DNA from 4 places in the Polaromonas vacuolata genome. Region 1 is predicted to be linked to each of the others. Evidence: predicted binding sites of a transcription regulator. Region 1 holds the regulator's gene; each other region holds the start of a gene.
The links. Region 1 encodes sigma-54, which starts transcription at its own class of promoters, with help from an activator protein. Its sites were predicted from a motif close to TGGCANGNAANCTGCTTT; they were not measured.
Positions count from the first base shown of each region.

Region 1 (7,484 bases):
TGCTGGCCAATCCAGTCTTTGACCGCTGGGTAGAGGCGATTGAAATTGCCGGCCCAGGCTTTATCAACATCCGCCTCAAACCCGAAGCGAAACAAGAAACCGTGCGCGACATACTAAAAGCCGGTAGCGTCTACGGCGTCAAGCCACTGACCGGCGAGCGCACGCTGGTCGAATTTGTCTCAGCCAACCCAACTGGCCCGCTGCATGTAGGCCATGGCCGGCAAGCCGCCTTGGGTGATGCGATCTGCAAACTCTTTGCCACTCAGGGCGTAGACGTGTTTCGCGAGTTTTACTACAACGATGCCGGCGTTCAAATTCACACCTTGGCCACCAGCACCCAAGCCAGAGCCAAGGGCATCAACCCGGGCGATCCGCTGTGGTTAGAAAACGCCTACAACGGCGACTATATTGCCGAGATCGCGGCCGATTTCGTCGCGCTTAAAACCGTGCGATCAGACGACCGCGAAGTCACGGCCACGGGCGATATTGAAGACTTGGATGCGATTCGCCAATTCGCGGTTGCCTATCTGCGCCGCGAGCAAGACCTAGACTTGCAAGCTTTTTCGGTACGCTTTGATAACTACTACTTAGAGTCCAGCCTATACAGCTCGGGCCGGGTCGAGTCCACGGTTGAGCGGCTCAAAGAAGCCGGCAAAACTTACGAGCTCGACGGCGCGCTGTGGCTAAAGTCCACCGACTACGGCGACGACAAAGACCGCGTGATGCGCAAAGGCGACGGCAGCTACACCTACTTCGTGCCCGATGTGGCCTACCACTTGGCCAAGTGGGAACGCGGCTTTAGCCGCGCCATCAACATCCAAGGCATGGACCACCACGGCACGATTGCCCGCGTCAGAGCTGGCCTGCAGGCAGCCGACGCCGGCGTGCCGCTGGGCTACCCCGACTACGTTTTGCACACCATGGTGCGAGTCATGCGCAACGGCGTGGAAGTAAAAATCTCCAAGCGCGCCGGCAGTTATGTGACGCTGCGTGATTTGATTGAGTGGACTAGCGCAGACGCCGTGCGCTTTTTCCTGCTCAGCCGCAAACCCGACACCGAATACATTTTCGACATCGACTTGGCGCTGGCCAAGAACAATGAAAACCCGGTCTATTACGTTCAATATGCACATGCGCGAATCTGCTCGGTGCTCGCAGCTTGGGGTGGCGAGCTCGCCACACTCGATAGCGTAGACCTCGCGCCACTGACCAGCCCGCAAGCCCAAGCCTTGATGCTGCTGCTGGCCAAATATCCCGATATGCTGACCAACGCGGCCAGCGGCTTTGCGCCCCACGATGTGGCGTTTTACCTGCGCGAACTCGCCGCCTGCTACCACAGCTACTATGACGCTGAGCGGATTTTGGTCGACGACCAAGCCGTCAAACTCGCCCGCTTAGCGCTGGTAGCGGCGACTGCGCAGGTATTGCACAATGGTCTGGAAGTGCTGGGCGTTAGCGCACCGCGCAAGATGTAAAGCCATTTCAGCAATTCAAGACCGCCTAAACAAACAGCAACACATGCCGCTAAAAATGCAGGCCATGACAAACGGGAGATTTTCAAGCTTATGAACAAACCAACACGCAAGCCTCAGGCCGGCGGAACCATACTGGGCTTGGTGCTTGGCGTATTGCTAGGCTTGGGCGCGGCGCTGGCAGTCGCGGTGTATGTCACCAAAGTACCGATTCCCTTTCTCACCAAAGGCCAGTCACACGGCGCCGAGAACGACGCTGCTGAAGCCAAGAAAAACAAGGATTGGGACCCGAACGCAGCATTGGCCGGCAAAAACCCCGCCAGAAGCGCCGCCAGCGCGTCCGGCACACTTAATCAAGACAGCACAGCACCCGCTATGCAACCACCTGCTTTAACCGCTGCGCCACCCAATACCGTCGACGAAGGCAAAGCCCCTTCTTCCGATCCACTGGGCGACTTGGCCAAAGCCAAAGCGGCGGCAAAACCGATGGACAAAATCAGCACAAAGCCAGTAGCAGCTGCGGCGCCTAGTACCGATCCGTTTAACTACTTCATTCAAGCCGGCGCTTTTCGCACACCTCAGGACGCCGAGCAGCAACGCGCCAAGCTTTCTTTGCTGGGTTTTCAGGCCAAAGTCAGCGAACGCGAGCAATCGGGCAGCATGATTTACCGTGTTCGACTGGGGCCATTTGACAAAAAAGCCGAGGCCGACAAAATTAAAGAGAAGCTGGATGCAAGCTCGGTAGAAACCGCTTTGGTAAGGATCCAGCGATAAACCTGAACTTTCTGTCGTTAAGCCGTCAAACACTGTGTTGGGGCAAGCCTGCCGCGCCAGAATTTTTTCATTCCTCTATTTATTCGGCCTAAGCCAAGAAAGACGATATCCATGCAAAGACGTGAATTCTCACTATCAGCCGTAGCCGCCACCGCAGCAAGCAGCGGCCTGTTATTGCCAAACCTTGCACAAGCCCAAGCCAAAGCGCCAAAAGAAGGCAGTGATTACCTGCTGCTGGACAGGCCAGCACCAACCGAAGCACCCGCCGGCAAAGTCGAAGTAGTCGAGTTCTTCTGGTACAGCTGCCCGCACTGCAACGCTTTTGAGCCGCAACTCACGGCATGGCTAGCCAAGATGTCCAAAAACGTGAGCTTTAGACGCGCTCCGATTGCCTTCCGGCCCGATTTTGAGCCTCAGCAGCGGCTTTACTACGTGCTCGAAGGCATGAACCGTTTAGGCGACTTGCACGCCAAGGTTTTTTATGCAATTCACGTTGAAAAACAAACCCTGAACAACGCCGAGCAAATCGCCAACTGGATCGCCAAGCAAGGCGTTGACAAGGCCAAGTTCATGCAAGCCTACGAGTCATTCCCAGTGGTGACCAAGGTGCGCAAGGCGGTGCAATTGCAAGACGCCTACAAGGTCGATGGCGTGCCGGCTTTAGGCATTGCAGGAAAGTATTACACCTCGGGCTCGCAAGCCCAGTCTATGGAACGCGCTCTGACGGTGGTCGATTATTTGGTTGGCTTGCAGATCAAAGCCTAAGCAGCCTATAGCGTCGCTTTCACCCGGTTACGCATTGGTTTGAAAGCGCGCCAGCGCCCAAAGCCCGCCGCAATTTTTGCAGCGGGCTTTTTTTGTGTTCTTCTTATTTTGTTACGCTCACTTTGACGCTGTGGCAATCAGATACATTGCAAAAGCTGAGCGTTCAAACGCATGGCTACAATAAACAATCTATGCAGCAAGATTCGTGCCCCTTATGAAAAAACTCCACGCCCTGATGGCTGTCCTGGCAACCGTGACAGCCCTTTCCGCGACAGCAGCTTACGCCCAAAGTGCGCCAAAAGCCGACCGCGATATGCCCATGAATGCTGAGGCGGACGCACTGCGCTACGACGACCTCAAGCAAACCAGCGTTTTCACTGGCAATGTGGTGATCACCAAGGGCACCACCATTATTCGTGGTGAGCGCGTCGATGTGCGCCAAGACCCCCAAGGCTATCAATTTGCCACCGTCATCGCGCCCGCAGGCAAGCGAGCCTTCTACCGCAAAAAGCGCGAAGGAGTTGACGAGTACATTGAAGGCGAAGGCGAATTAATCGAGTACGACAGTCAAGCCGACATTGTCAAATTCACCCGCCGCGCTGAACTGCGCCGCTACAACGGTACTACCTTAGTCGATGAGACAAGCGGTGCCTTAATTACCTACAACAACAACACCGATGTCTTCACAGTAGACGGCGGCGCGAAAAACAGCACTGCCGCCAACCCCACTGGCCGGGTACGCGCCCTGCTCTCACCACGCACAGCAGCAGCGCCGCCCAAAGTAGCGCCAACAACTACCCCCGGCCCGGTGCTACGCCCTAGCCTGCGCTTGGGCGCGGACAAAAACTAAGAAACGCATGCAATCGGGTAACACCACCTCACCACTCAACGCATCGAGCGCCAGCAACGCCGTACCAGGCACCAGCCAGTTAATAGCCAACGGTCTACAAAAAGCCTACGGCAGCCGCAAGGTAGTTAAAGACATTTCGCTAGCCGTCAAAAATGGCGAAGTCGTGGGTTTACTAGGCCCTAACGGGGCTGGCAAAACCACTTCTTTCTACATGATTGTGGGTTTGGTGCGCGCCGATGCCGGCAACATCAGCATTGACGGCCAGCCGATAGAAAACATGCCCATACACCGGCGTGCCAGTCTGGGCCTGAGCTATCTGCCGCAGGAAGCCTCTATCTTTCGCAAACTTACAGTACAAGAAAATGTGCGCGCAGTGTTGGAACTGCAATACGATGCTGCCGGCAAACCACTCAGCAAAACGGCCATTGATCAGCGCTTAGACACCTTGCTAGAAGACTTGCGCGTCTCCCATCTGCGCGACTCGCCAGCGCTAGCGCTGTCCGGTGGTGAGCGCCGCCGCGTCGAAATCGCCCGCGCACTAGCCACCCAGCCGCGCTTTATCTTGCTTGACGAGCCGTTTGCTGGCATTGATCCGATTGCCGTGATCGAAATTCAACGCATCATCGGCTTTTTAAAAGCCCGCGGCATAGGTGTTTTGATCACCGACCACAACGTGCGCGAGACACTGGGCATTTGCGACCACGCCTACATCATCAGCGACGGCCAAGTTCTGGCCAACGGCACGCCAACAGAAATCGTCAACAACGCAGATGTGCGCCGGGTCTATCTGGGCGAACATTTCCGAATGTAGGCACAGCGCAGATGAAACAAGGCTTGTCACTGCGCGTCTCGCAGCATCTGGCGCTCACGCCCCAGTTGCAGCAATCGATTCGCCTGCTGCAACTCTCGACCTTAGAGCTCAGCCAAGAAGTCGAACAAATGCTGGACGAAAACCCTTTTCTAGAGCAATCCGAAGACAGCGCAGCGCGCGAGGACTTCGGCCTAGACCAAGTTGACTCGCCGGTCAGTCAAGAGGCTCAAGAATTTGAATCCGTCGCCGAATTCACGCCCTCCCACGACTCGACCAGCAGCAGTCAAAGCACTAGCGAAAACTCAAACGACAACGACAGCACGCCCGAGATCAGCTCTGAAGCCAAGCTCGAAGAAAGCTGGGACGGCGACGGCACAGTAGAGACCTCAGCAGACGACGGCGAATGGGGCGGCGACGCTCAGCCACGTAAAAACAATGGCGATGACAGCGACGCCGATGCCTCTGATTTGGCCCGCAGCCATGAGTCGCTGCAAGACCATCTGCACCGCCAAGCGCTTAGCCTGCGCTTGTCTGAAGAAGACCGCGCCGCGCTGTACTTTTTAATCGAATCACTCAACGACGATGGCTATTTGGAAGACAGCCTAAGCTCGCTCGCCGCAGGTCTAGCCGGCGCTGAACCCGAGCAGCTCGAAGACCGTGAAGATCTAGAACAGCACTTCACAATTGCCCTCAAGCTGCTGCAACACATGGAGCCCGCCGGCGTAGGCGCACGCCACTTGGCCGAATGCCTAAGCCTGCAACTGCTCGAATGTGAAAGCAGCCAAGCGGTGAGTGCGGCCAAGGCTATTTGTCGCCAACCCATGGAGTTACTGGCCAAGCGCGACATCAAGCGCTTAGTTCATCTGTGCGGATTTCCTGACGCCGTCATACGCGCAGCGATTGCTCTCATCGCCAGACTTGACCCCAAACCGGGCCGGCGCTTTATCAATGTTGAGCGCAACCTAATCGTGCCCGATGTGCTGGTCACCAAAGTCGCCAAAGGGTTTAAGGTCGCGCTTAACAGCGACGTAATGCCGCGTCTACGCGTGCACGACATCTACGCCAACGCCCTGAAGCAACACAAAGGCCAAGGCGGCCCGGCACTCACCCAGCGCTTGCAAGAAGCGCGCTGGTTTATCAAAAACATACAGCAGCGCTTTGACACCATTTTGCGAGTCAGCACCGCCATCGTCGAGCGCCAGAAAAACTTCTTCACCCACGGTGAGTTAGCCATGCGGCCGCTGGTGCTGCGCGAGATCGCAGACGAGCTCGGTCTGCATGAATCGACCATCTCACGCGTGACCACCGCCAAATACATGAGCACGCCGTTTGGCACTTTTGAGCTGAAGTATTTCTTCGGCTCAGCGCTGGGCACAGAAACCGGCGGCAACGCATCTAGCACCGCAGTGCGCGCGCTGATTAAGCAGTTTGTGAGCTCAGAGAGTTTAAAAAAACCACTGAGCGACAATCAGATATCCGAAATGCTCAAAGAGCAAGGCATTGAATGTGCACGCCGCACCGTCGCCAAGTACCGGGAAGCCCTGCGCATAGCGCCGGCAAGCCTGCGCAAAGCCCTCACCTGAATCTAGAACTATGAACCAACTTCAACTATTCCTACCCTGCGCCGCCGGCGTCGAAACCTTGCTGGCCACCGAGATCAAACGCGTCACCGGCATAGACGGCAAAGCCTGGCGCGCCGGCGTACAGCTGCAAGCCTCGTGGCGCGATGCCATGCTGCTGAATCTGCACAGCCGCCTAGCCCAGCGCGTGTTGATCGAGTTGCAACACCGCCAATACCGCAGCGAGCAAGACCTCTACAACGCCGCCGCCGAAGTGGCGTGGGAAATTTGGTTCACGCCCAAGCAAACCTTTAAGGTTGAGATCACCGCCCAGCACAGCCCGCTGACCAGCTTGAACTTTGCCGCGCTAAAAATCAAAGACGCGATTGCCGACCGTTTTCGCGACAAGTTCGATGTCCGTCCCGATGTCGACACGCGCTGGCCAGATGTGCGCGTCTACGTCCACCTGACCACAGAAACCGTGACGATTTATATCGACAGTTCAGGCGAGCCACTGTTTAAACGCGGCTGGCGCGAAGACAAAGGCGATGCACCACTGAAAGAAACCTTGGCCGCCGCCATGATCGCCGCCAGCGGCTGGGATGAATTGTGCAAGCAAGGCGTAGCACTTTATGACCCCTGCTGCGGCTCCGGCACGATTGCCATCGAAGCGGCGCAAATTGCCTGCAACATCGCGCCCGGCATTAACCGTCGCTTTGCTTTTCAAAAGTATTTACCGTTTCAAGCCCACGTCTGGGACGGCTTGCTAGACCAAGCCGAAGCAGCTATTACCGAGCCCACGGCAGAAGTCTTTGGCAGTGATGTGTCGTTTCGTATGGTCGACTTTTCTGAGCGCAACGCAGAGCGCGCCGGTGTTGCTGGCGCAGTTCAGTTCAGAGGTGGCGACGCACTCCAGCGTATGCCGCCAGTCGCCTCCGGCGTGATGCTGGTTAATCCACCCTATGGTGAACGTATCGACGTCGCCGGCGTAGCTGGCATACCCGCGCTGCAAGGCAGAGACCAAAGGCGCAGCCAGTTTCAAGGCCAAAACATTGACGAGTTTGGTCAACCCGTGGCGCGCGACGAATCCCCACAAGTTAGCCGCGACCGCAGCAACAACCCCGGACGCGAGCAAGCCCAAACCGAAACCGGCGAGCAAGCGTCTGAATTTTTTCCACAGCTGTCCGCGCACTGGAAGAAAAACTACGCCGGCTGGACGGCCCATGTGCTCACGCCAGACCTTAAGCTGCCGG
Region 1 covers NZ_CP051461.1:3,520,842-3,528,325, forward strand. The annotation lists gene argS (arginine--tRNA ligase) at 1-1,475, shown strand, start outside; gene HC248_RS16050 (SPOR domain-containing protein) at 1,566-2,246, shown strand; gene HC248_RS16055 (thiol:disulfide interchange protein DsbA/DsbL) at 2,358-3,011, shown strand; gene lptA (lipopolysaccharide transport periplasmic protein LptA) at 3,247-3,861, shown strand; gene lptB (LPS export ABC transporter ATP-binding protein) at 3,869-4,672, shown strand; gene HC248_RS16070 (RNA polymerase factor sigma-54) at 4,684-6,255, shown strand; gene HC248_RS16075 (THUMP domain-containing class I SAM-dependent RNA methyltransferase) at 6,266-7,484, shown strand, end outside.

Region 2 (7,484 bases), 1.6 Mb from region 1:
TCAATTGTTCCGCCTTATGAGACCTATGTGACCTATCAGGTCTATATGGTGCCGGGACTGCTGGCCATGGTGGCGCTGTTTAACGGCATGCAGAGCTCGCTATCCATGGTCTACGACCGCGAGATGGGCGTTATGCGCCTGTTACTAACCGCGCCCCTGCCGCGTGGCTGGCTGCTGGCTTTTAAACTGCTTGCGGGCACTTGTTTGTCAGTTCTGCAGATGCTGGTGTTTTTGCTGATCGCACTGGTCTTTGGTGTAGATTTGATTTGGCAGAATCTGCCGGTGATGTTTTTAGCCATGGTGAGCGGCGCAACGCTACTCGCCGCGATGGGTTTGATGCTGTCGGTCTACATCAAGCAATTAGAAAATTTCGCCGGCACTATGAACTTCGTGATTTTTCCGATGTTCTTCATCAGTCCAGCATTGTTTCCACTTTGGAAGCTTGAGGAATCAGGCGCTTGGTGGCTGTTAAAAATTGCCCAATTCAATCCCTTCACACATGTGGTTGAAGCGATTCGTTTCGCCATGTACGGCCAGTTCAACTTGTTGTCTTGGAGCGTGGTGGTACTGGGTAGTATGGGATTTTTTGCACTCGCTTGGTGGGGCTATGACCCGCAGCGCGGCTGGATTAAAAAGCGCGGCGCGGCTTGAAAAAAAAACGGCAACTGGTTTGAACACCCGTTGCCGTTTTTTTATTGCTAATTTTTAGCTTGCAATCATCGGCCGCTAACCGCTATGCGAATAACGAATAGCGGCTACAACAATCAAAGCTCGGGATGGAGCAAACGCGAAGCCGCATCCGTGCGAAAAATAATCGGCTGCTCGCGCATAACCGGTGCTTGCTTGACCAGCTGTATGACTTTTTCATGGTGCGGCGATTTGCTGCACACTGGGTCGGCATTGGTCGCATCGCCAGTGATTTGAAACGCTTGGCAGCGGCAGCCACCAAAGTCTTTTTTGCGCTCATCACAATCCCGGCATGGCGCTTGCATCCAATCTTCGCCGCGGTAGGCGTTAAATGCGTTGCTGCGCGTCCAGATTTCAGCCAGCGACTGATCCTGCACGCGGGGTAATTGCAAACCCGGCAAGTTGCGAGCATTGTGGCAAGGCAACGCTACGCCGTCGGGCGCAATCGCTAAAAACACTGAACCCCAACCATTCATACAAGCTTTTGGGCGTTCTTCAAAATAATCCGGCACGACGAACAAAATTCGGCAGCGATTATTAATTTGTTCTCGGTAACGATTAACCACCGCCTCGGCCTCTATGAGCTGCTCGTGGGTTGGCATCAGTTGGTCACGGTTTACCCAAGCCCAGCCGTAGTACTGGGTATTGGCGAGTTCTAAAAACTCAGCATCTAGCGCCAACGCCATCTCTATGATTTTGTCGACATGCGGCAGGTTGTGCCGATGCAGCACGCAGTTGAGCACCATTGGCCAGTCATGTTGCTTAATCAAGCGGGCCACACGCTGCTTGAGATCAAAGGTTTTAGTCGAACTTAAAAAATCATTCAACTCGCGAGTAGAGTCCTGAAACGACAGCTGTATATGGTCCAGTCCAGCATCTTTTAAACGCCGCGCTCTGGCCTCTGTAAAACCCACGCCAGAGGTGATTAAGTTGGTATAAAACCCTAGGTGCCTAGCTTCTTGCACCAGCTCTTCTAAGTCTTCTCGCAGCAAAGGCTCACCGCCCGAAAATCCCAACTGCGCGGCACCCAATGCGCGTGCTTGGCGCATCACATCCACCCATTGAGCGGTTGTCATTTCTTCTTGCAAACGCGCATGTTGAGTCGGGTTGTAGCAAAACACGCAATGCAGCGGGCAGCGGTAGGTAAGCTCGACGAGCAACCACAGCGGTGGTGCAATCACGGCTGGGCTGGCTGGTTCCGGGTTTGAAATATCAAGTAATCCAGCCACGACGCATTCCTTCCTGCAGCATGTCATTGACTTGCGGCGCTAAAGCAGTGGTGTTGAAAGCCAGTTCAAGATCAGCGACTATGTCGGCGACTGTACGCTCGCCATTACAGCGGCGCAAAATCTCGGCAGCGCTTTGATTGAGCTTGACCATGCCTTCGGGATAGAGCAGCACCCAAGCGCTTTGCACTTCTTCGTACTGCATACGGTAAATCTTCGATAAACGCGGAAACGCAGGCAAGCTCATATCCGGATTGCTTGGTGCCGTGCTGCTGGGTGTTGTAGTGCTAGTCATCTCAAGCCTTTACCGCAGCCGGGGTCAAACAAACTTTCTCAATCGCGTCCAGCATATTCCACAAAATATCGAGCTTGAACTGCAAAATATCTAGCGCGCGATGTTGCGCTTGGCGCGTGGTGAAATGCGCCAAGGTCACTTCAAGGCCATGCGCCACGTCGCGGCCAGCCAGAGGTATGCGGCCTCTGAAATAGCCAAAGCCTGCGGCATCAATCCACGGGTAATGCGTGGGCCAAGTAGAGAGTCTGTCTTTGTGAATTTGCGGCGCAAACATTTCCGTTAATGATGAGCAAACCGCTTCTTGCCAAGGCGCTTGCGAGGCAAAGTTGACGTACGCATCGCAAGCAAAACGCACGGCTGGTGATACGCCTTTTAGCGACAACAAGTCTTGTCGTTCAATGCCCACGGCTTCGCCGAGTTTTATCCAAGCCTCCATACCACCTGCGCTAGAGCCTTGGTAGTCGCCGTAGCCATCGTGGTCCAAAATGCGCTCAATCCACAAACGGCGTTGCGCGCGGTCTGACATATTGGCAAGAATCGCTGCGTCTTTGCGCGGAATACAAATTTGGTAATAAAACCGGTTTCTAACCCAGTGGCGAATTTCATCCGGCGCACAACCACCGCTATTCATGCGCAGATTAAAGGGGTGGTGTATGTGATAAGCCGCGCCTTGGGCGCGCAGCTTGGCTTCGAAATCGATACGATTCCAAGCCGGACCGTCGCCATCAGGGCGAACAATTGTTGCAATATCCATATCGACCTAGGTTTTTAAAATACCAAATCCATGCCGTCGAAAGCGACTTCAATACCGTGCGCAGTGAGTTCTGCGCGCTCGGCTGAATCGTCTCTTAGTATGGGGTTGGAATTGTTAATGTGAATAAGAATTTTGCGCACACCGGGCGGCAGCAAATCGAGAAATGAAATCATGCCGCCAGGCCCGCTTTGCGGCAAATGGCCCATTTCAGCAGAGGTTTTTTTAGACAAACCTTGGCGCAGCATTTCGTCACCGCTCCAGCAAGTGCCGTCAACCAACACCGTTTGACAGCTGGCCATCAGCGTTAGTATTTCCGGTGTGATTTCGCCCAAGCCAGGTGCGTAAAAAACACGTGCACCACTGACAGGGTTTTCAATCACCAAGCCGATGTTGTCGCCGGGCCGCGGTTGGTTGCGAAACGGAGAATAAGGCGGCGGCTTAGATGACAACACTATCGGGCGTATTTGTACATCGGTAAGACCTGGAACATTTTGTACGCTGCCATCCGGCAGCATAGGTAAAACTTGAATACCGCAGTAATGCGAGAGAATTTTGGTCAAGGGAAAACCCGCGCCAATATCAGAAAAAACTTCAGCAGTTGCCATCACAGGCAGCGCACTTGAGCGCTCACGCAACATCAATAAACCGGTTACATGGTCTATCTGTGCGTCCATTAGTAATACGGCGGCAATACCGCTGTCACGTATGGCACGGGCCGGTTGCAACTCGGGATTGGCGCGTATCTGAGCCAATACATCAGGAGATGCGTTGACCAACAACCAGTCCAAGCCATTGCTAGAGACCGCAATCGACGATTGAGTACGGGCCTGGGCTACTATGGTGCCGCGGCGCAATCCGTCACAGTTAAAACAGTTGCAATTCCATTGAGGAAAACCTCCACCTGCGGCAGAGCCTAAAACGCGTAATTGCATGGAGTGTGGCTTTTTTAAAAAGACAAAAAAAAATCGATGTAACAGACCAGTAAACGAGTCGAATACTGGCCAGTTACGCCGACCGAGGTGGTTAAACCTCTGTATGGCTCTTGTGACCTGTGGGCCAGAGCCAAACGATGTTTTTAGCGGTTGGCTATGTACATCGTGATTTCAAAACCGAAACGCATGTCGACGAAAGAAGGTGCAGTCCATTGCATATGAAATCTCCAATAATAAGTATAGATAGTAACTAGTCAACTAGAGCTGGTCATTGCATTAGCAACAACCAACAGGTGTCACTGTAATACATATTCACTGCCATGCAACTTCTCGCTAGATTAAAAAGCACCATGAACAAGACAGAAAAGCCAAGTTGGAACAAACCGCACTTTATTAAGACAGCTAGGGGGTCAAAAATGGCCTATCGCGACTATGGTTTACCCTATGAAAAATGCTGGCTGCTGCTGCATGGTGGTCCGGGGGGTAGTGCGCATCAAGGCATGCTGCAACCTTTGGATATGGGTCAGCATCGCGCGATTTTGCCGGACCAACGCGGCGCTGGTATGTCGCGCCCGAACGGGCGAATCGCAGGCAACAATACGCATCAATTAGTTGCCGACCTTGAGCTTTTACGGATAAAACTGGGGATAGAAAAATGGTCGGTGTTATCCGGCTCTTGGGGAACGGTGTTAGCACTGCGCTATGCACAGGCTTATCCGCAACGCATAGAGCGAATGGTGATGCGCGGCGCTTTTGCCCTTAAACGCGCTGAGATTTTTGGTTTGTTAAGACCACTTGCGAGCGATAAAAAAGTTGCCCTCGATGGCTTTTGGCCACAAGCACCTTACGCTGGTGCAGCGCAGGTTTTAACCCGACTCGAACAACAGCTACGCGCCAAAACATTGGGCCCTGCAAGCCGGCACACGATACGTTGCTGGAACTTGCTCGAACTACGTTCAGCACTGCAAGGACTGTGGCGTAGTCAGTTGCACTTAGCAGCGCAGCGCAGTGCAGATCCACAAGCCGCAATAGCAGCGCGCCAAACCTGGGCGCAATTGCGGCGCCAGCAGCGGCGTGCGTTGGCCTCATTGGACAAACCGTTGAGCGATAAAGCGGATATTCGGGGCTGGAAAAAATTCAGAATTCAAGGCCACTACCTGCGGCACAAAGGTTTTGTAAGACCCGGCGAATTGGACGCAGCAGTGCGCAGCTTAGCGATTAATGGCACTAGCACTGACTGGGTACATGGCCGTTTTGATGCTGTTTGCAAACCAGATAACAGCTTGCGCTGGTTGGCTATGCAAGAGTTAATTAATCCTGGACTTGCCTCGGGACATTGGCCGGTTGCGGGACATTTAGCCAGCGAATCTGGAATAAGTCGCACGCTTAAACGCGTGGTCCAAAGCAAACACAAATAAATTGAATTTACGTCGGCAAGACGCTTGGTTTTAGCTTGCCGATTTAATTTTTAAACTGGTTTAACTGCGGATAAATTCAATCCCAAACATCGGCTGGCAACTGGTGCTTCTTGCGGTAAATAGTATTGCGCGAAATACCTAATGCCTTAGCTGCTGAAGAAACATTGCCTTTATGCTGACGCAGCATTTGAGCAATAGCAAGCGTGGTTACTTCTTCTAAGCGAGCAGCGGGTTTAGTAATATCAGCGACATTAGCGACATTAGCGAATGGATTAATCGCTGGCTTGGTGTTAGTTAAAGCACCGGTAACAGCCGGTATATCAAACGTATCGACGCAAGGCAGTACGGCAATTTCCTCTAAAAAATCATCGGGCAAATGCAGGCGCTCAATCGTACCGGTGTCACCCGACATCACCACCGCAGTTCTGAGCAAGTTGTGCAACTGACGAAAATTACCCGGCCACTGATAGCGCTGAAACATCTCCATCACTTCATCAGACAAGTCCACTGGCTTGGAATAAGTAGATAGGCTGGAGATGATTTTGCTGACGACAAATTTAAAGTCTGTGCGTTCGCGTAAAGCAGGTAGTCGCACAACCAAGCCATTGAGTCGGTAATACAAGTCTTGCCTAAACTCACCGCAGGCGATCATCTCTTTGAGGTTTTTGTTAGTCGCGCAAAGAATGGAAATATCAACCGCTATTTCACGACCTGCGCCTAGTGGACTGATGCGGCGCTCTTGTAGCACGCGTAGTAAACGCGCTTGTAAGTTGCGCGGCATATCACCAATCTCATCTAAAAAAAGAGTGCCGCCATTGGCCTGTTGAATCTTACCAATCACGCCTTTTTCACGCGCACCGGTGAAGGCGCCACTCTCATAACCAAACAGTTCTGACTCAATTAAAGACTCGGGAATCGACGCGCAATTGACACATACAAAAGGCGCAGAAGAACGTTCGGAGTCGCCATGAATGGCCTGCGCCATCAATTCTTTTCCGGTTCCCGTCTCGCCCAAAATCATGATGGGAATATCGCGTCCACGCACCAGTCTGAGTTTTTGTATCACCGCTGCAATCTGCGCATCTCCAGTGTCGAGATAACGCAAGGTTGAGAGTTTGGACTTTGGCGTCAAGCTAGGCGAAAGTGGCTCACGCGTAATCGAAGCTGCATCGATGGCGGGCTTTGGCAGAATCTCTTGGCCCGTGAAAAACTGCCCACTAGAAGTGATATCGACACGGCACGACACCGTCACACCGTTATACAGACACAGTGAGTGCAGCTTGGTTAATGTGCCGCGGCAAAGTGCATATAAACGCGACATGGGTATGCCGAACAATGAGGAAAAAGTGTGTGCGCTTAGTGCGTTAAAGGACAGTCCCAACTGAAACTGTGCGCTGCGGTTGGCAGAGAGAAAACGGCCATCAGCAGAAAAAACAGCAATACCGTCAACCAGTGTTCCGATGAATTCTGCGCGGGCATGAAAATGTATGACCACGCCTTTTGAAGAAATGTCTTCAAACATATGGTTTTCAATCATCTGCACCGACATTTTGACCAAGGCCATTGTGTGCTGCTGAAAGCTGCGGTAGTCGCTGGTTAAATCGAGTGCGCCTATCAAGCGGCCATAGGGGTCAGAGATAGGCGCACAAGCACAGGTCAAAAATTTATTCGCGTTCATGAAGTGCTCGCCGCCATGAACAATCATGGACTGCTCTTCGCGCAGCGCTGTGCCGATGGCGTTAGTGCCGTTGATTTTTTCAGACCAGTCAAAACCGGGTGCGAGCGCCACCTGCGCGGCTTTCTCTAAAAAATCAATATCCCCCAATGATTTAAGCACCAAGCCGTTAGCCGACGTCAGCACCACCATGCTGTGGGTGTTAGAAATTTGCTCATGCAGTGTTTGCATGGCGGCCGCTGCATGCTGCAAAAGAAAGCGACTTTCATCTAGCGCATGGGCCAGAACGCCGCGACCAGCAGATGAGAATTCTGGTTTATCCGAAGACTTGATGCCGAAAGAGCTTGAACGCAATTGAGAGTCGGCAATCAGCACTCGCCTTTTTTCATTGGCCATATCAACGACCGTATCAAAGCTTGCGCGCTGGGGAAAATGGTTGCCATCTTGCGTGATCATCGAACTACTTTTTAGTTTGAATACCGGCATTTCCTGACGAT
Region 2 covers NZ_CP051461.1:1,241,022-1,248,505, reverse strand. The annotation lists gene HC248_RS05845 (ABC transporter permease) at 1-651, shown strand, start outside; gene pqqE (pyrroloquinoline quinone biosynthesis protein PqqE) at 765-1,943, opposite strand; gene pqqD (pyrroloquinoline quinone biosynthesis peptide chaperone PqqD) at 1,900-2,208, opposite strand; gene pqqC (pyrroloquinoline-quinone synthase PqqC) at 2,210-2,962, opposite strand; gene pqqB (pyrroloquinoline quinone biosynthesis protein PqqB) at 2,977-3,894, opposite strand; gene pqqA (pyrroloquinoline quinone precursor peptide PqqA) at 4,038-4,112, opposite strand; gene HC248_RS05815 (alpha/beta fold hydrolase) at 4,311-5,312, shown strand; gene HC248_RS05810 (sigma-54-dependent Fis family transcriptional regulator) at 5,389-7,443, opposite strand.
Region 2: the regulator sigma-54 is predicted to act here: its motif matches at 4,198-4,215, upstream of pqqA (pyrroloquinoline quinone precursor peptide PqqA).

Region 3 (7,484 bases), 400 kb from region 1:
TCACTGGCGGCGGCATCCGCCATACGTTCACCACCCAACGTTTTGCAAGCCGCAGCAACGGCAGCCTGCGCGCCGCGTAGGCGCAGATAAAGTCGTCCTTGACCGCCCTGCTCCATCCAGCAACTGGCGTTAAGCGGCAAGGGTTTTGCGCCCCAGCCGTGTAGCCAAGACAAGGCTTGGGCTTGGTCGCAGGGAAATACCAGGGTCGCTTCAGCGGGCGCTATGGGCAGCACCTTCAAGCTGATTTCAGTTAACAGCGCCAACGTACCCATACTGCCGTTCATCAGGCGAGAGACGTCATAGCCCGCCACGTTTTTCATGACCTGACCGCCAAAAGTTAAATGCTCAGCGCGGCCATTGATGATTTGCAAACCCAATACAAAGTCGCGCACCGCACCAGCGCTGGCGCGTGCCGGGCCACTCAAGCCAGCCGCGAGCATACCGCCTACGGTTGCCGGTGAGACGCCATCGGCATTGCGGTTAAAGTGCGGCGGCTCAAACGGCAGACATTGGCCTTGCGCGGCTAGCAGAGCTTCGAGTTCAGCCAGCGAAGTGCCAGCGCCAACGGTGACGACTAACTCGCTGGGTTCATAGCTGACGACGCCAGAAAGCGGCCGGGTATCAAGTATTTGGCCGTCAAAAGATTGGCCATAAAAGTCTTTGCTGCCGCCGCCGCGAAAACGCAGTGGTGTGCGGGTTTCGGCCGCGCTGCGCACCTGTTGGACAAAGTCGGCAATTGTTTCTGTATCTATTGGCATGATTTGATGGTAAGCGGCATCTGACTGGGCGATGCTGATTTTTTTGAGGCTGTTGTGTGCAGTTTTTTTGCCGACTCAAACGATGGCGAAATTCACCGGCAAACCCGGCACATCAAGCGGCATGGCAAATACGCAGCCGGAATGCGGCCAAGCCTTGAGCTCTGCGGCCGAGCGGCCATAACTAGCAGTCGTTACATACAAAGTCTTGAGGTCAGGACCACCAAAGCAAGGCATGGTCGGGCAGCGCGCCGGCACAGTGATATCGGCCAGTTGCGTAGCCGCAGGTGAAAGCTTGAGAATCCGACCACCCTCAAACATAGCCGCGTAATAGTTACCCTCAACATCAACCGCCGCACCGTCTGGTCGACCGCCATAACTGGCGTCGTGACCCGTGCCGCTTTGCCAGCCTAAAGGCTTGGCCGGCCATTCGGCGAAGACGCTTTCATTGCGCATGTGGTTACCAGCCGCATCCCAATCCCAGACGCGAATGCGGTGACTTGTGGTGTCACTCCAGTAAAGACGTGAAGCGTCAGGCGACCAAGCCAGACCGTTGGCCACCGTAGCAGCGCCCTGCTGGCGCAACAAACCAGCAGCACCGCCGGCTCTGGAATCAAGTGAGAAAAGTTCGGCTAAAGCAGCAGTGCGCGGCTCGTAAATCGTGCCGGCCCAAAAGCGCCCCAAGGGGTCGGCCTTTCCGTCGTTAAAGCGCGTGCTGCCGGTGTCATGACTGGCCGGCGCCAAACAATGCAATGCGCCGCCCCATTGCGGCGCGTGATAAATACCGTCACGCAAAGCAATCACTAAACCGTTAGCGACTCCTTGGGCATTACGCGCCGGTGCCATGCAGCCGGGTTCTTGCGACATGGCCCAGCTTTGCACGACTTGCGTTTTAGGGTCCATACGGCGAATTTGTCGACCGGGAATGTCTAGCCAGTAGAGCATTTGCTCATCAGGATGCCAAAAAGGGGATTCACCGAGGGCGTCGGGCTGAGTGGTAACGGGCTGCATTTGCATGGGGCACCAAGTAAAGAGAGAGGCTTGACTTTAACGTGCTGGCTGGGCTTGTTAGTCGAAGCGCAAGACAAACCCGCGCGGTTCTTGCCACTTCTAGACCTCAGAACAGATTTAAAAAAAGCATAAAAAAAGCCCGCCAGTTTTGACGCCGGCGGGCAAATAACTTCAGGAGACATTCGCTAGCGCCAGCGGTCTTTAGCCGCTGCTAGGCGCATTACTTCAATCAGTTGTGATACGCGGTCTCACCGTGGGACGAGATGTCCAAGCCTTCGCGCTCGTCTTCTTCGCTCACGCGCAGACCAATCGTCAGGTCAACAATCTTGTAGGCGATAAAGGAAACCACGCCCGACCAGACGATGGTAAGTAGCACAGCTTTAGCCTGAACCAAGACTTGGGAGACGATGGAGTAGTCACCAGCGGTAATACCGGTAGCAGTAACCCAATCAGCCACATAGCCAGGACCACCCAGGTTTGGCGAATTAAATACGCCCGTCAGCAAGGCGCCCACAATGCCGCCGATACCGTGCACGCCAAAGACGTCGAGTGAGTCATCCGCACCGAGTAATTTCTTCAAACCATTCACACCCCATAGGCAGGCAAAGCCAGCAACCACACCGATCGCCAAACCACCGCCTATGCCGACATTACCGGCCGCTGGCGTAATTGCCACCAAACCAGCTACCGCACCGGATGCAGCACCCAGCATAGAAGCCTTACCGCGCATCAAGGACTCGCCAACACACCAGGCCAGTACCGCAGCTGCCGTAGCACCCAAGGTATTGATAAAGGCCAACGCTGCAAAACCATTGGCTTCGAGTGCCGAACCAGCGTTGAAACCAAACCAGCCAACCCACAACAATGCCGCACCGACCATGGTCAGTGTCAGGCTGTGAGGTGCCATGGATTCCTTGCCGTAACCAATGCGTTTACCAATCACGTAGGCACCCACCAAACCAGCAACCGCAGCGTTGATGTGAACCACAGTGCCGCCAGCAAAGTCCAGCGCGCCGGTCTGCCACAGGTAGCCAGCTTTGGCATTCATAGCGTCAACCACTTCTTTGCTGGTGTAAGCGTCAGGGCCCATCCAGAACCAGACCATGTGGGCGATAGGCGCATAGCTAAAGGTGAACCAGATAACCATGAATATCAGCACGGCGGAGAACTTAATGCGTTCAGCAAAAGCACCCACGATCAAGCAGCCTGTAATACCGGCAAAAGTTGCTTGGAAGGCGGCAAACACCAATTCAGGAATCACAACGCCCTTGCTAAAAGTAGCGGCAGTCGCAAAAGTACCGGCAGTGTTGTCCCAGATTCCTTTCATGAACAATCGGTCAAAGCCGCCGAAGAAGGCGTTGCCTTCGGTAAAAGCCAAGCTGTAACCGTAGATAAACCACAGCACCACAATCATGGAGAAAGTCACCATAACTTGCATCAGCACGGACAGCATGTTTTTGCTACGCACCAAGCCGCCGTAGAACAAGGCCAAGCCAGGTACGGTCATCAAGATCACAAGAATAGTGGAGACCATCATCCAAGCGGTATCGCCCTTGTTAGGTACGGGAGCGGCCGGCGCTGATGCAGCGGCAGCTGGCGCAGCGGCGGTAACTGGCAGAGCAGCAGTGCTTGCTGCCGGTGCAGTCACGGCATCGGCGGGCTTGGCAGTCACAGCGGAAGCTGCTGTCGCTTCAGGCGCGGCAGCAGGCGCTTGGGCCAACGCTGCAGCACCGGAGCCGAGTAGGCTCAGGCCGAGTGCTAGTGAAAGAAGAAGTTTTTTCATGTCAATGTTCTCTTTGATATGGGCAGGTGTGGGGTCTATTCAGACGGGCGCTTAGAGCGCTTCCTTGCCGGTCTCGCCGGTACGAATACGCACAACCTGCTCGAGGTTGTAGACAAAAATCTTGCCGTCGCCGATCTTGCCGGTACGCGCTGCGGCTTCGACAGCCTCTATCACGCGATCCACCAATTCGTCGGAGACCGCCGCCTCAATCTTGACCTTGGGCAAGAAATCCACAACATATTCAGCACCGCGATAAAGTTCGGTGTGACCCTTTTGCCGGCCAAAGCCCTTGACTTCGGTAACGGTAATGCCCTGAACGCCAATCGCCGAGAGTGCTTCGCGCACTTCGTCTAACTTGAACGGTTTAATGATGGCCGTGATGAGTTTCATTTTCAGGTTTCCTCCTAATTAGATGATGAAAAAGCGGAACCGGCCCCTTTGCCATGCACCGCCCAAATTGGCTTACAGGGTTTTCGTCAACATCACCACCACAGTGCCTTTGTTGACAGACTTGTTTGGATCAACGGCAAACAAGTAATTGCTTTTCTTGTTGGCACCAACATATGCACCCGACAAAGCCATGCCGCTACCCAGATCGTAGCTTGCGCCTACGCTGTAATCCATGTAATCGGGAACACCCGCAGCGTTAGCTGCGCTCTTGAAATTAGTCAGACCTAAAGATGCCTTGAAAGTCACTTTGGGCGCGACTTCTTGGGCCAGAGCTAAGGAAAGGTAGCCCGTACCTTTGCCTTGGCCGACTAAAGAATCCTTACCCAGACCGAAGTAGCCTTCGGACACGGTATAGGAGTATTTAGCGCTAACTGGGCCGTAGCCAGCACCGAAATAGACCTCGGTAGTGTTGGCCAGGCTGGCGCTAGGGTAGATATAAGTCAGTGCACCCACATCCAAGTCCAGCGCGCCGGCTTTAAATTTGTAACCGCCGTACAAGTCGACTTCTACCGACGCGTTGGCTTTGGTGCTCAGCGCGTATTTAGTCCAGTTAATCGTCGAATTCCAATTGCCAACGTAAAAACCGTTGTCAAACGCATAGTCAAAGCCGCCTTGCAAAGCCGGCTTGATAGCGCGAGACTTGCCCTGGTCCTGATCCTGGCCACGGAACTTGTAGTTGCTGGTCAAGGAGATGTTGAAAGACAGTGGCTCAGCGGCGGCTTCAGCAGCTGGCGCAGCCGTTTGGGCAAAAGCAGAAGCTGAAACCAGCAGAGCAGCAGACAACACGAATTGGACAGGAAGCAGTTTCATGGGAATCTCCGGGGAGGTTGTTAAATTACTTAGTAAAACCTTGTAAGCACGTAACGTGCCAAAAAACCCTGGGAGCCGAATGGATGTCAGTAGGCCTTTGAATCGCTTTAAACGTTAGCTAATGGTTGCCACGTACTGCAAACCGCACCAAAACAGAGCGCTGCAGACGCACTTGTTTGACGCATTCCCACACAGGAGACCCGAATGAGCTTATCTTTAGTGCGCAGCCGCGCTTTACTGGGACTTGAAGCACGCTCTGTCAGCGTCGAGGTGCATTTAGCCAACGGCCTGCCCAGCTTCACACTGGTGGGATTAGCCGATACCGAGGTCAAAGAAGCGCGTGAACGCGTCCGCTCAGCGATACAAAACACGGGTTTGGAGTTTCCGGCCAACCAGCGCATCACCGTCAACCTAGCACCCGCCGATCTACCCAAAGACTCGGGCCGATTTGACTTACCCATAGCGCTGGGCATTTTGGCCGCCAGCGGTCAAATTGATGACGCCAAACTCAAAGACTATGAGTTTGCCGGTGAGTTATCACTGAGCGGCCAATTGCGCCCCATACGCGGCGCACTGGCCATGAGTCTGGCCTTGCGCCCTGGTCAAAACGAAACCGCACCGCGCTTAGTACTGCCGCCGGGCAGCGCCCAAGAAGCCGCGCTAGTACCCGATGCAAAAATCTTTGAAGCCACACACCTATTAGATGTCGTGCGCCAGTTTCTACCCGGAACGCAAGAGCCCGAACCACTCAAAGGCTGGCGCCAAGTACCGCCCACAGCACGTGCCGCGCAAACCTTGGTCGCCGATATGTGCGATGTCAAAGGCCAAGTCGCCGCCAGACGGGCGCTAGAAATCGCCGCCGCCGGTGGCCATAGCCTGCTGATGGTGGGCGCGCCGGGTTCGGGCAAATCCATGCTGGCCCAGCGCTTTGCCGGACTTCTGCCAGAAATGACGATTGAAGAGGCCTTGCAAAGCGCCGCCATCGCCTCACTAGACGGGCGCTTCAAACTCCAGCAGTGGGCAGTCAGGCCAACTTGCTCACCGCACCACAGCGCCAGCGCGGTAGCGTTGGTCGGCGGCGGCTCACCGCCTAGGCCGGGCGAGATCTCGCTCGCCCATCACGGCGTGCTGTTTTTAGACGAATTACCCGAGTTTCCCCGCGCCGCACTAGAAGCCCTGCGCGAACCACTTGAGACTGGCACGATAACGATTTCACGCGCGGCGCGGCGAGCTGAATTTCCCGCCCGTTTCCAGCTCATCGCCGCGATGAATCCCTGCCCCTGCGGTTATTTAGGCTCGATACAAAGAGCGTGCCGCTGCTCGCCCGAGCTTATTGCACGCTACCAAGGCCGAATCAGCGGCCCCTTATTAGACAGAATTGACCTACACGTGGAGGTTGGCTCGATTAGCCCAGAAGCGCTGCTCAACCATTCGCAAGGCGAAAGCAGTCAGGCCATACGCCAACGCGTAGCTATCTCGCGTGAACGCTCGATAGCCAGACAAGGCATGAGCAACTGTGCATTAAACGGCGTTGAGATTGATGTGCAGTGCCGCCTGTCTCCAGACAGCGCCAAGTACCTCAACAGCGCAGCGACCCGGCTCGGCTGGTCTGGCCGCAGCATGCACCGCTGCCTAAAAGTAGCCCGCACGATAGCTGATCTAGCCAGCACCGAAAGCATAGAAATCGCCCACCTAGCCGAAGCCGTGCAATACCGCCGGGCTATGCACACACCTAAAGCGGCCCTATAAATTGCCATGTACGGCGCCCTTCAAACCGCTAAATGAAAAGCTAAGCCAACAGCCCTACAAACAACTGAGAATCTCCCAGCTTAAAACAAGCCCACCACACGACCGTTTTCGTCTATGTCGATTTTTTCCGCCGACGGAACTGCCGGTAAGCCAGGCATAGTCATCACATCGCCGCACACCATGACGATGAACTCAGCGCCGGCCGCGAGCCGTACTTCACGAATATTAAGTTCGTGATTTGTCGGTGCACCACGCAACTCCGGATCTGTGGAAAACGAATACTGGGTCTTGGCTACGCAGACCGGGTAGTTCGCATAACCATCGTCTTGCAGTTTCTTGATCTGCTCTTTAATCTTGCGGTCAGCCGTGACTGCGCTAGCGCCGTAAATCTTGGTCGCAATCGCTGTGACCTTGTCCCACAGCGAGTCTGATTCCTCATACACAAACTGAAAGTTAGCCGGAACTTTTTCTATCAAGTCGGCAACTGTGCGCGCCAAATCCTCGGCGCCCTTGCCGCCTTCTGCCCAATGCCGACAGACGATAACCGGCGCTTCGTGGTGCGCCATTTTTTTCTGCAGTAATTCAATTTCTGCTGGCGTGTCAAAGGTGAAATGGTTAATCGCCACCACGCAAGGCAGGCCGTAGTGGTTGCGCACATTGTTGACGTGCCGCTCTAGGTTGGCGATGCCCTTAACCAGAGCGGGCAAGTTTTCTTTGTCTAACTCTTTGACGTCCACGCCACCATGAAACTTTAGCGCCCGTATGGTCGCGACTATGACCGCCACATCAGGCCGCAAGCCGGATTTGCGGCACTTGATATCAATGAATTTTTCTGCCCCTAAATCGGCGCCGAACCCCGCTTCAGTGACGACGTAATCAGCCAGTTTTAGACCCAGCTTGGTCGCCATCACCGAGTTGCAGCCGTG
Region 3 covers NZ_CP051461.1:83,843-91,326, reverse strand. The annotation lists gene glcE (glycolate oxidase subunit GlcE) at 1-758, opposite strand, end outside; gene HC248_RS00405 (SMP-30/gluconolactonase/LRE family protein) at 834-1,772, opposite strand; gene amt (ammonium transporter) at 1,996-3,549, opposite strand; gene glnK (P-II family nitrogen regulator) at 3,601-3,939, opposite strand; gene HC248_RS00390 (TorF family putative porin) at 4,012-4,809, opposite strand; gene HC248_RS00385 (YifB family Mg chelatase-like AAA ATPase) at 5,014-6,558, shown strand; gene HC248_RS00380 (formate--tetrahydrofolate ligase) at 6,639-7,484, opposite strand, start outside.
Region 3: the regulator sigma-54 is predicted to act here: its motif matches at 4,853-4,870, upstream of HC248_RS00390 (TorF family putative porin).

Region 4 (7,484 bases), 740 kb from region 1:
GGCGCGCGCTTGCCTACTGCGTGCACCCGCGTGTAATTGCCCTGTCCATCTTGCCTTTGGTGATCATGGCGGCGGTGTCTTTAGGCTTGGGTTATTTTTTTTGGGAAGACGCTGTCAGCGCAGTTCGCAGCAATCTCAGTAATTACTCTTTAGTCAACGCCATGGGCATGTGGCTGCAAGGCCTAGGTTTGGCTAGCTTGCGTTTGGTGCTGGCGCCGGCGCTGCTGCTTATGCTGGCTATACCTGCGATAGTCATCGTGTCTTTGTTGTTTGTGGCGACTTTTATGACGCCAGCCATGGTGGTATTGGTGGCTGAAAGGCGTTTTCCGGCGCTAGAACGCAAGCGTGGCGGCAGCTTTCTTGCCAGCTTGTTTTGGTCGTTAGCTTCTTCTTTGTTGGCCATTGTTGCACTGCTGGTATCAGTGCCGCTGTGGTTGATTCCCCCTTTAATACTGGTGTTGCCGCCCTTAATTTGGGGCTGGCTGACTTACCGTGTGATGACTTATGACGCGCTCGCCGAGCATGCCAGCGGCGAGGAGCGGCGCGAGATCATCAAGCGTTACCGTGCCAGCTTGCTTGGTATAGGCATTATTAGCGGTTTTCTTGGCGCAGCGCCCAGCGTACTGTGGGCCTCGGGTGCGATGTTCGTGGTGATGGCGCCAATATTGGTGCCGGTCGCGATCTGGACCTATACCTTGGTATTTGCCTTTTCTTCGCTCTGGTTTGGGCATTTTTGTCTGTCTGCACTCGAGGACTTACGCCGTGAATCACTGGCGCTTGCACCCGACCCATTGGTACAGGAAGCGCTGGCGGCTTCTTCTATTGGCAGCAGCGACAGCACGAAATTCTCTCAAGCTTTGGCGCCTACGTTTGGCGCTCCTGACGATCAGTTTGGCGCTAAGCCTTAAATTTTTTACCGGAACTCAAGACCATGACCACTGCATTTGGCATCATCATCATCGGTGACGAAATTCTCTCGGGTAAGCGTGCAGACAAGCACCTGCCTAAAGCCATTGAACTATTGGCTGCACGCGGTTTGCCACTGGCTTATGCCGACTATGTGGGCGATGATCCGGCCCGCATCACCGCCACGTTGGCACGCGCTTTTGCCGCGGCACGCGCGTCTGGTGATGTGGTGTTTTCTTGCGGCGGTATTGGTGCCACGCCTGATGACCACACGCGTGGCTGTGCCGCCAGTGCGCTAGGTGTAGATTTACTACTCCACCCCGAGGCCAAGGACTTAATCACCGAGCGCATGCGCGACGTGGCTGCCGAGCAGGGCGAAGTGTTTAATGCTGATCGCGATGACAATATCCACCGCTTAAACATGGGTGTTTTCCCCGCGGGCGCCCAGATCATTCCCAACCCCTACAACAAAATTCCTGGTTTTAGCTGTGCGGCGGGTGCGGGCAGTGTGCACTTTTTGCCGGGTTTCCCGGTAATGGCTTGGCCGATGATGGCTTGGGTTTTGGATACGATTTATCCGCATCTGCACCAAAAACTGTCCTATCAAGAAAAATCCATTATTGTTTTTGGCTCTATGGAAGCGACTCTCACGCCTTTAATGATCGCGCTAGAGGCTGAGCACACTGGTGTGAAGGTGTTTAGCCTGCCAAGTGTGGATCACCCGATTTACGGCCGGCATATCGAGCTAGGCGTCAAGGGCAGTCCGGAGGCGGTGGCCTTGGCCTATCCTGCTTTATTGGCGGGATTGGGTCTGTTTGCGTTTAAGACTGGCCCTGAATTGGTGCGTTAATTAAAAAAAATATTTTTAGCACCAAAGTGGTGTATTTTAGAGGCGCAAAATTGCACCAAATTGACAACCTAAATTTATCTTCCTCGTGGCTGGTGTTTTTTGTCAGCCTAGGTCAAGGCCACGCCAACACCCGTCACAATGGGGGGTTGGGATTTGAGTTGGCAAGCAGACGCAAGCTGGCAATATTTGTGGCACAAATCGTGCATCCAATCTTTGAGTTACGTTTTTTTAACCCGCATTACAGGAGATTTTGATGGCAAAGACCGTCGCAGACGTCATGAAAATGGTCAAGGAAAATGAAGTCAAGTTTGTTGACTTCCGTTTTTCCGACACCCGGGGCAAAGAGCAGCATGTGACCGTGCCTGTTTCCCATTTTGACGAAGACAAATTTATTTCGGGTCACGCATTCGACGGCTCTTCAATCGCTGGCTGGAAAGGCATTGAAGCGTCTGACATGTTGCTCATGCCTGACCCAAACACCGCTAACCTTGACCCGTTCTTTGAAGAGACAACGTTGTTCATGAGCTGTGACGTGATCGATCCTACGGACGGCAAGTCCTACGATCGTGATCCACGCTCCATCGCTAAGCGCGCTGAAGCCTATCTCAAAGCCTCTGGCTTGGGCGATACCGCTTACTTTGGCCCAGAGCCAGAATTCTTCATCTTTGACGGCGTACGCTGGGCCAACGACATGTCGGGCGCCTTCTACAAAATCGACGAATACGAAGCACCATGGAATTCAGGCGCCAAGCTCGAAGGCGGCAATCGCGGCCACCGTCCAACCGTCAAAGGCGGCTACTTCCCAGTGCCACCAGTTGACAGCACGCATGACATGCGCGGCGAGATGTCCCTGATTCTGGAATCCTTAGGCGTTCCAGTTGAAGTGCACCACCACGAAGTTGGCGGCGCAGGCCAGTGCGAACTCGGCACCCGTTTTAGCACGCTCGTCGAGCGCGCTGACTGGACCCAGTTGCTCAAGTATGTGGTTCACAACGTGGCCAATGCCTACGGCAAGACAGCTACGTTTATGCCTAAGCCACTGGTTGGCGACAACGGCTCCGGTATGCACGTGCACCAGTCGATCTGGAAAGACGGCAAAAATCTGTTCGCCGGCGACGGCTATGCAGGTTTGTCAGACTTTGCGCTGTACTACATCGGCGGCATCATCAAGCATGCTCGCGCACTGAACGCCATCACCAATCCAGGCACCAACAGCTACAAGCGTTTGGTTCCTGGTTTTGAGGCACCGGTCAAGCTGGCTTACTCGGCTAAAAACCGTTCAGCTTCTATCCGTATCCCGTTCGTGGCAAACCCTAAAGGTCGCCGCGTCGAGGCACGTTTCCCAGATCCACTGGCCAATCCATACCTGTGCTTTGCAGCATTGATGATGGCTGGTCTGGACGGCGTGGAAAACAAAATCCATCCGGGCGAAGCCGCCAGCAAGGACTTGTACCATCTGCCACCGGAAGAAGATGCATTGATTCCTACCGTATGCCACAGCCTGGATCAGGCGTTGGAATATCTGGACAAAGATCGCAGCTTCTTGACCAAGGGCGGCGTGTTCTCTGACTCTATGATCGATGCCTACATCGAACTGAAAATGCAGGAAGTCACGCGCTTTCGCATGGCCGTACACCCAGTCGAATACGACATGTACTACTCGCTCTAAACCCAGAGTAGCGCGGGCAGGCCTGACTTGCCCGCTGTTCAAAAAAGGACGGCTTAGGCCGTCTTTTTTTTTAAGAGCTGCTTAATCAGATGGCTTAGGCTTTTGTTTTTCATACCCATGCGGCATACTTGTTAGGCGAACTTGCTCATTTTTTGGCTTTCTTATGGCAACAGGGTTTACTAATGAAACTTCGTTTTTTGTTCATGAAATTAATCCCCCTTTCTTCACCTTTTAGCGCTTTCGCGCTGCTGGGCCTGCTCTGCTTAGCTGCACCCGCTCAAGCGCAAGTTTTTCGCTGTGCCGGCGTTGCTGGTGCTAGCACCGAATACATCAACAATGTCATAGAAGCCAAGACCCGCGGCTGTAAGCGCATGGAAGGCGGTAACGTCACGATTTTTCAGGGTGCGCCCGTGCCCAAGGCCAAATCTGCATCGGCTAATGTTGCCGCTGCTGGGCCGACACCGAGTCTGAGCGCCGAGCAAAAGAGCCGGGACAGCGACTCGCGTGCGATTCTAGAGTCTGAGCTCAAGAAATCCGAAATCCGCCTGCTAGATCAACAAAAAGAATACAACAACGGTGAGCCTGAAAAGCAAGGCATAGAGGGCCGCAACTACCAACGCTACCTAGACCGTACGGCACAACTCAAGGAAGCGATTACCCGCAGCCAGAGCGATATAGCTGGCATTAAGCGGGAGCTGGCGCGACTACCCGCAACCGGTGGCTAGGCGCTAAAGCTGGTACTTGAGTAATTGATTGCGTGGGTTTTCGTTCAGTCGTCCTATGCAGTCTGCATACATAGATCAAAATAGTTAACTTGAAAACACTTATTTCCCCAAGCGCATCACCGGCTCAGAACTCGCGTTTCCAATCCCTCGATCTTCTGGTCACCTTGGTGGCTGTCGTGCGATCTGATGGCACTGCCTTATTCGCCAATTCTGCATTTGAAGATGCCCTAGGCATGTCGCGCCGCACCATAGAGGGTTCGTGTTTACCGGACTTTTTTACTGATTCGGCGGTATTGCAAAATGCGCTTTTAGATGCCGAAAGCAATGCGTTTACAGCGCTTCGCTACGACGCTTGGTTGCGCCGCATTAATCAAGAACCATTGCCCGTACATGTGGTGTTAGCGCCCACCGACGTAGCCGGCGAGGCGATTATCGAATTGCTGCCGCTAGAGCATCAGGCTAAACAAGAGCGCGAAGAACGGCTGGTTGACCAAGCCCAAGCGAACAAAGAGTTGATCCGCAACTTAGCCCATGAAATTAAAAATCCCTTAGGCGGTATTCGCGGTGCCGCGCAATTGCTGCAAATGGAAATCAGCAAAGACCTGAGCGAGTACACCCAAGTGATTATTCACGAGGCCGACCGACTTCAGGTTTTAGTCGATAGATTGCTTGCGCCACATCGCCGGCCGCATTTGGTGGGCGACGTGAGTATTCATGAAGTCTGTGAGCGTGTGCGGTCCGTGGTGTTGGCTGAGTTTCCGCGCGGACTGCGCTTTGTGCGCGACTACGATATTTCAATTCCTGAGTTCCGCGGTGACCGCGAGCAATTGATTCAAGCCTTGCTCAACATCACCCATAACGCGGCGCAAGCGCTCACCGATCAGATCGCCAACGGGCAGGCGCAAATCACTTTTAAGACGCGAATTGCCAGACAAGTAACTTTTGGCAAGCAGCGCTATCGGTTGGCATTGGAATTGCATGTGATTGACAATGGACCGGGCGTGCCGGACGAGATCAAGGACCGAATTTTCTACCCGCTGATATCGGGACGAGAGGGCGGCACCGGGTTGGGGCTGACATTGGCGCAAACTTTTGTTCAGCAGCATCACGGATTGGTCGAGTGCGATAGCGTCCCGGGACGAACAGACTTTAAGGTGCTGATTCCCTTGCCTTGATCTTTGTCGTCCCTAGGGTCTGGTTCAAAGGCAGTTTTTTTAGCACTAGCAATGACACACCCATTGGGCACAGCCCAGAGACAGGACCGACTATGAAGCCCATCTGGATTGTTGACGACGACCAGTCGATTCGATTTGTGCTGGAAAAAGCCTTGCTGCGTGAAGACCTGCCAACCCGCAGTTTCACCAATCCGCGCGAGGTGCTAGCCGCACTTGAAATCGCCACTGAAGAAGATGGCCCGCAAATTTTAGTCAGCGACATCCGCATGCCGGGTGGATCGGGCTTAGATTTACTCGAAAAGGTTAAGCAAAAATTACCCGGCCTGCCAGTCATCATCATGACGGCCTATTCTGATCTGGACAGCGCTGTGTCAGCCTTTCAGGTCGGCGCTTTTGAATACATGCCCAAGCCGTTTGATCTGCCTAAGGCGGTCGAGCTGATTCGCCGCGCGGTAGAAGAAAGTCAGCGCGAAGAAGTCGCTGAAGAGCGCATGGTCGAAGCCCCTGAAATGCTAGGCCAAGCGCCGGCTATGCAAGACGTTTTTCGTGCTATTGGCCGACTTGGTCAGAGCAATGTCACGGTGATGATTACAGGCGAATCCGGCTCTGGCAAAGAGTTGGTGGCGCGCGCGCTGCACAAGCATTCAAACCGAGCGCACGGCGCTTTTATTGCCATTAACACCGCCGCCATTCCCAAAGATTTGTTAGAGAGTGAATTGTTCGGCCATGAGCGCGGCGCTTTTACCGGCGCACAAACCATGCGCCGCGGCCGCTTTGAGCAAGCCGATGGCGGCACCTTGTTTCTCGATGAAATCGGCGATATGCCGTTTGATTTACAGACCCGTTTGCTCAGAGTTTTATCCGACGGAAACTTCTACCGCGTCGGCGGCCACACCGCCATAAAAGCTAATTTGCGCGTGATCGCGGCAACCCATCAAGACCTTGAGCAACGCGTGATGGATGGTGTTTTCCGGGAAGACTTGTACCACCGGTTAAACGTCATACGTTTGCGTCTACCCGCTCTGCGTGAGCGGCGTGAAGACGTGTTTATGTTGACCCGTCACTTCTTGCAGCAAAGCGCCAAGCAACTCGGTGTCGATGCCAAACGCATCTCGGATGCGGCCTTGCAAGAGCTCAGCTTGTTTGCGTTTCCCGGCAACGTCAGGCAACTGGAAAACATCTGTCATTGGCTAACCGTGATGGCGCCCAGCCAAGTCATTGAACCCAAGGATTTGCCGCCTGAAATACACGGCACCAAACCAGTCCTGAGTCGCAGCGTGTCTGCCCTGTCAAGTCCGGCTGCGGCATCGGCTTTGCTGGAACCCGGCTTGGCCAGTCATAGTGCTCCGGCTTCGGCAGCATTGCCCACAGCCTCAGCCTATGAAACGCATCCAGCGTCTCAGCCTTTGACAGCAGACGCCGAAAGCGCCAGCACTACGCCGCTTGGAAATCAGCAGGGCTGGGAGGCCGGAATGCAAATCGAAGCGATGGCCTTGCTAGAGTCTGGTCACACCGATGTTTGGGAAATACTCACGCGCCGTTTTGAGTCCAGCCTGATACAGACAGCCTTGCAAAACACGCGTGGTCGGCGCATAGAAGCGGCGCAAAAGTTAGGCATAGGACGCAACACCATCACGCGCAAAATTCAGGAATTAAATCTGGAATAGTGCGCACTGATTTGCGTTTTTGAGATTAACGCCGCAATGAATTTGCGGTGTTTTTGTTGCATTGATTGAGGCTATAAATGCGGCGTTTTTTGCCGCTTTAATTGCCGCATTAATGGCCGCTCTAATAGCTGTGTTGTTGATACTGTCAGCTGCCGTTTTAATTTCTATGCAAACCCCGGCGACCTGCGCTCACCGGTTTTATTGGCTGAATTAAAGTGCCCGGCGACTGGCTAAGATCAAAGCGTATTTATATCCCAGCCAATTCCACAATCACCGGAACATGATCACTTGGTCGCTCATTTTTGCGCGGCAGTTTGTCGATCACGCAGCTGCTGACTTTTTCTTTCAGCGCTTGGCTCACCAGCACATGGTCAATGCGCAGACCGCGATTGCGTCTGAACGCAAACTCGCGGTAATCCCACCATGAATAGCTTTTCTCAGGCTGCTCAAAAAGTCTAAACGCATCCGTTAAACCTAACTCGATTAAGGCTT
Region 4 covers NZ_CP051461.1:2,785,743-2,793,226, reverse strand. The annotation lists gene HC248_RS12715 (EI24 domain-containing protein) at 1-908, shown strand, start outside; gene HC248_RS12710 (competence/damage-inducible protein A) at 932-1,756, shown strand; gene glnA (type I glutamate--ammonia ligase) at 2,010-3,425, shown strand; gene HC248_RS12700 (hypothetical protein) at 3,629-4,150, shown strand; gene glnL (nitrogen regulation protein NR(II)) at 4,240-5,325, shown strand; gene ntrC (nitrogen regulation protein NR(I)) at 5,418-6,992, shown strand; gene xth (exodeoxyribonuclease III) at 7,240-7,484, opposite strand, start outside.
Region 4: the regulator sigma-54 is predicted to act here: its motif matches at 1,946-1,963, upstream of glnA (type I glutamate--ammonia ligase).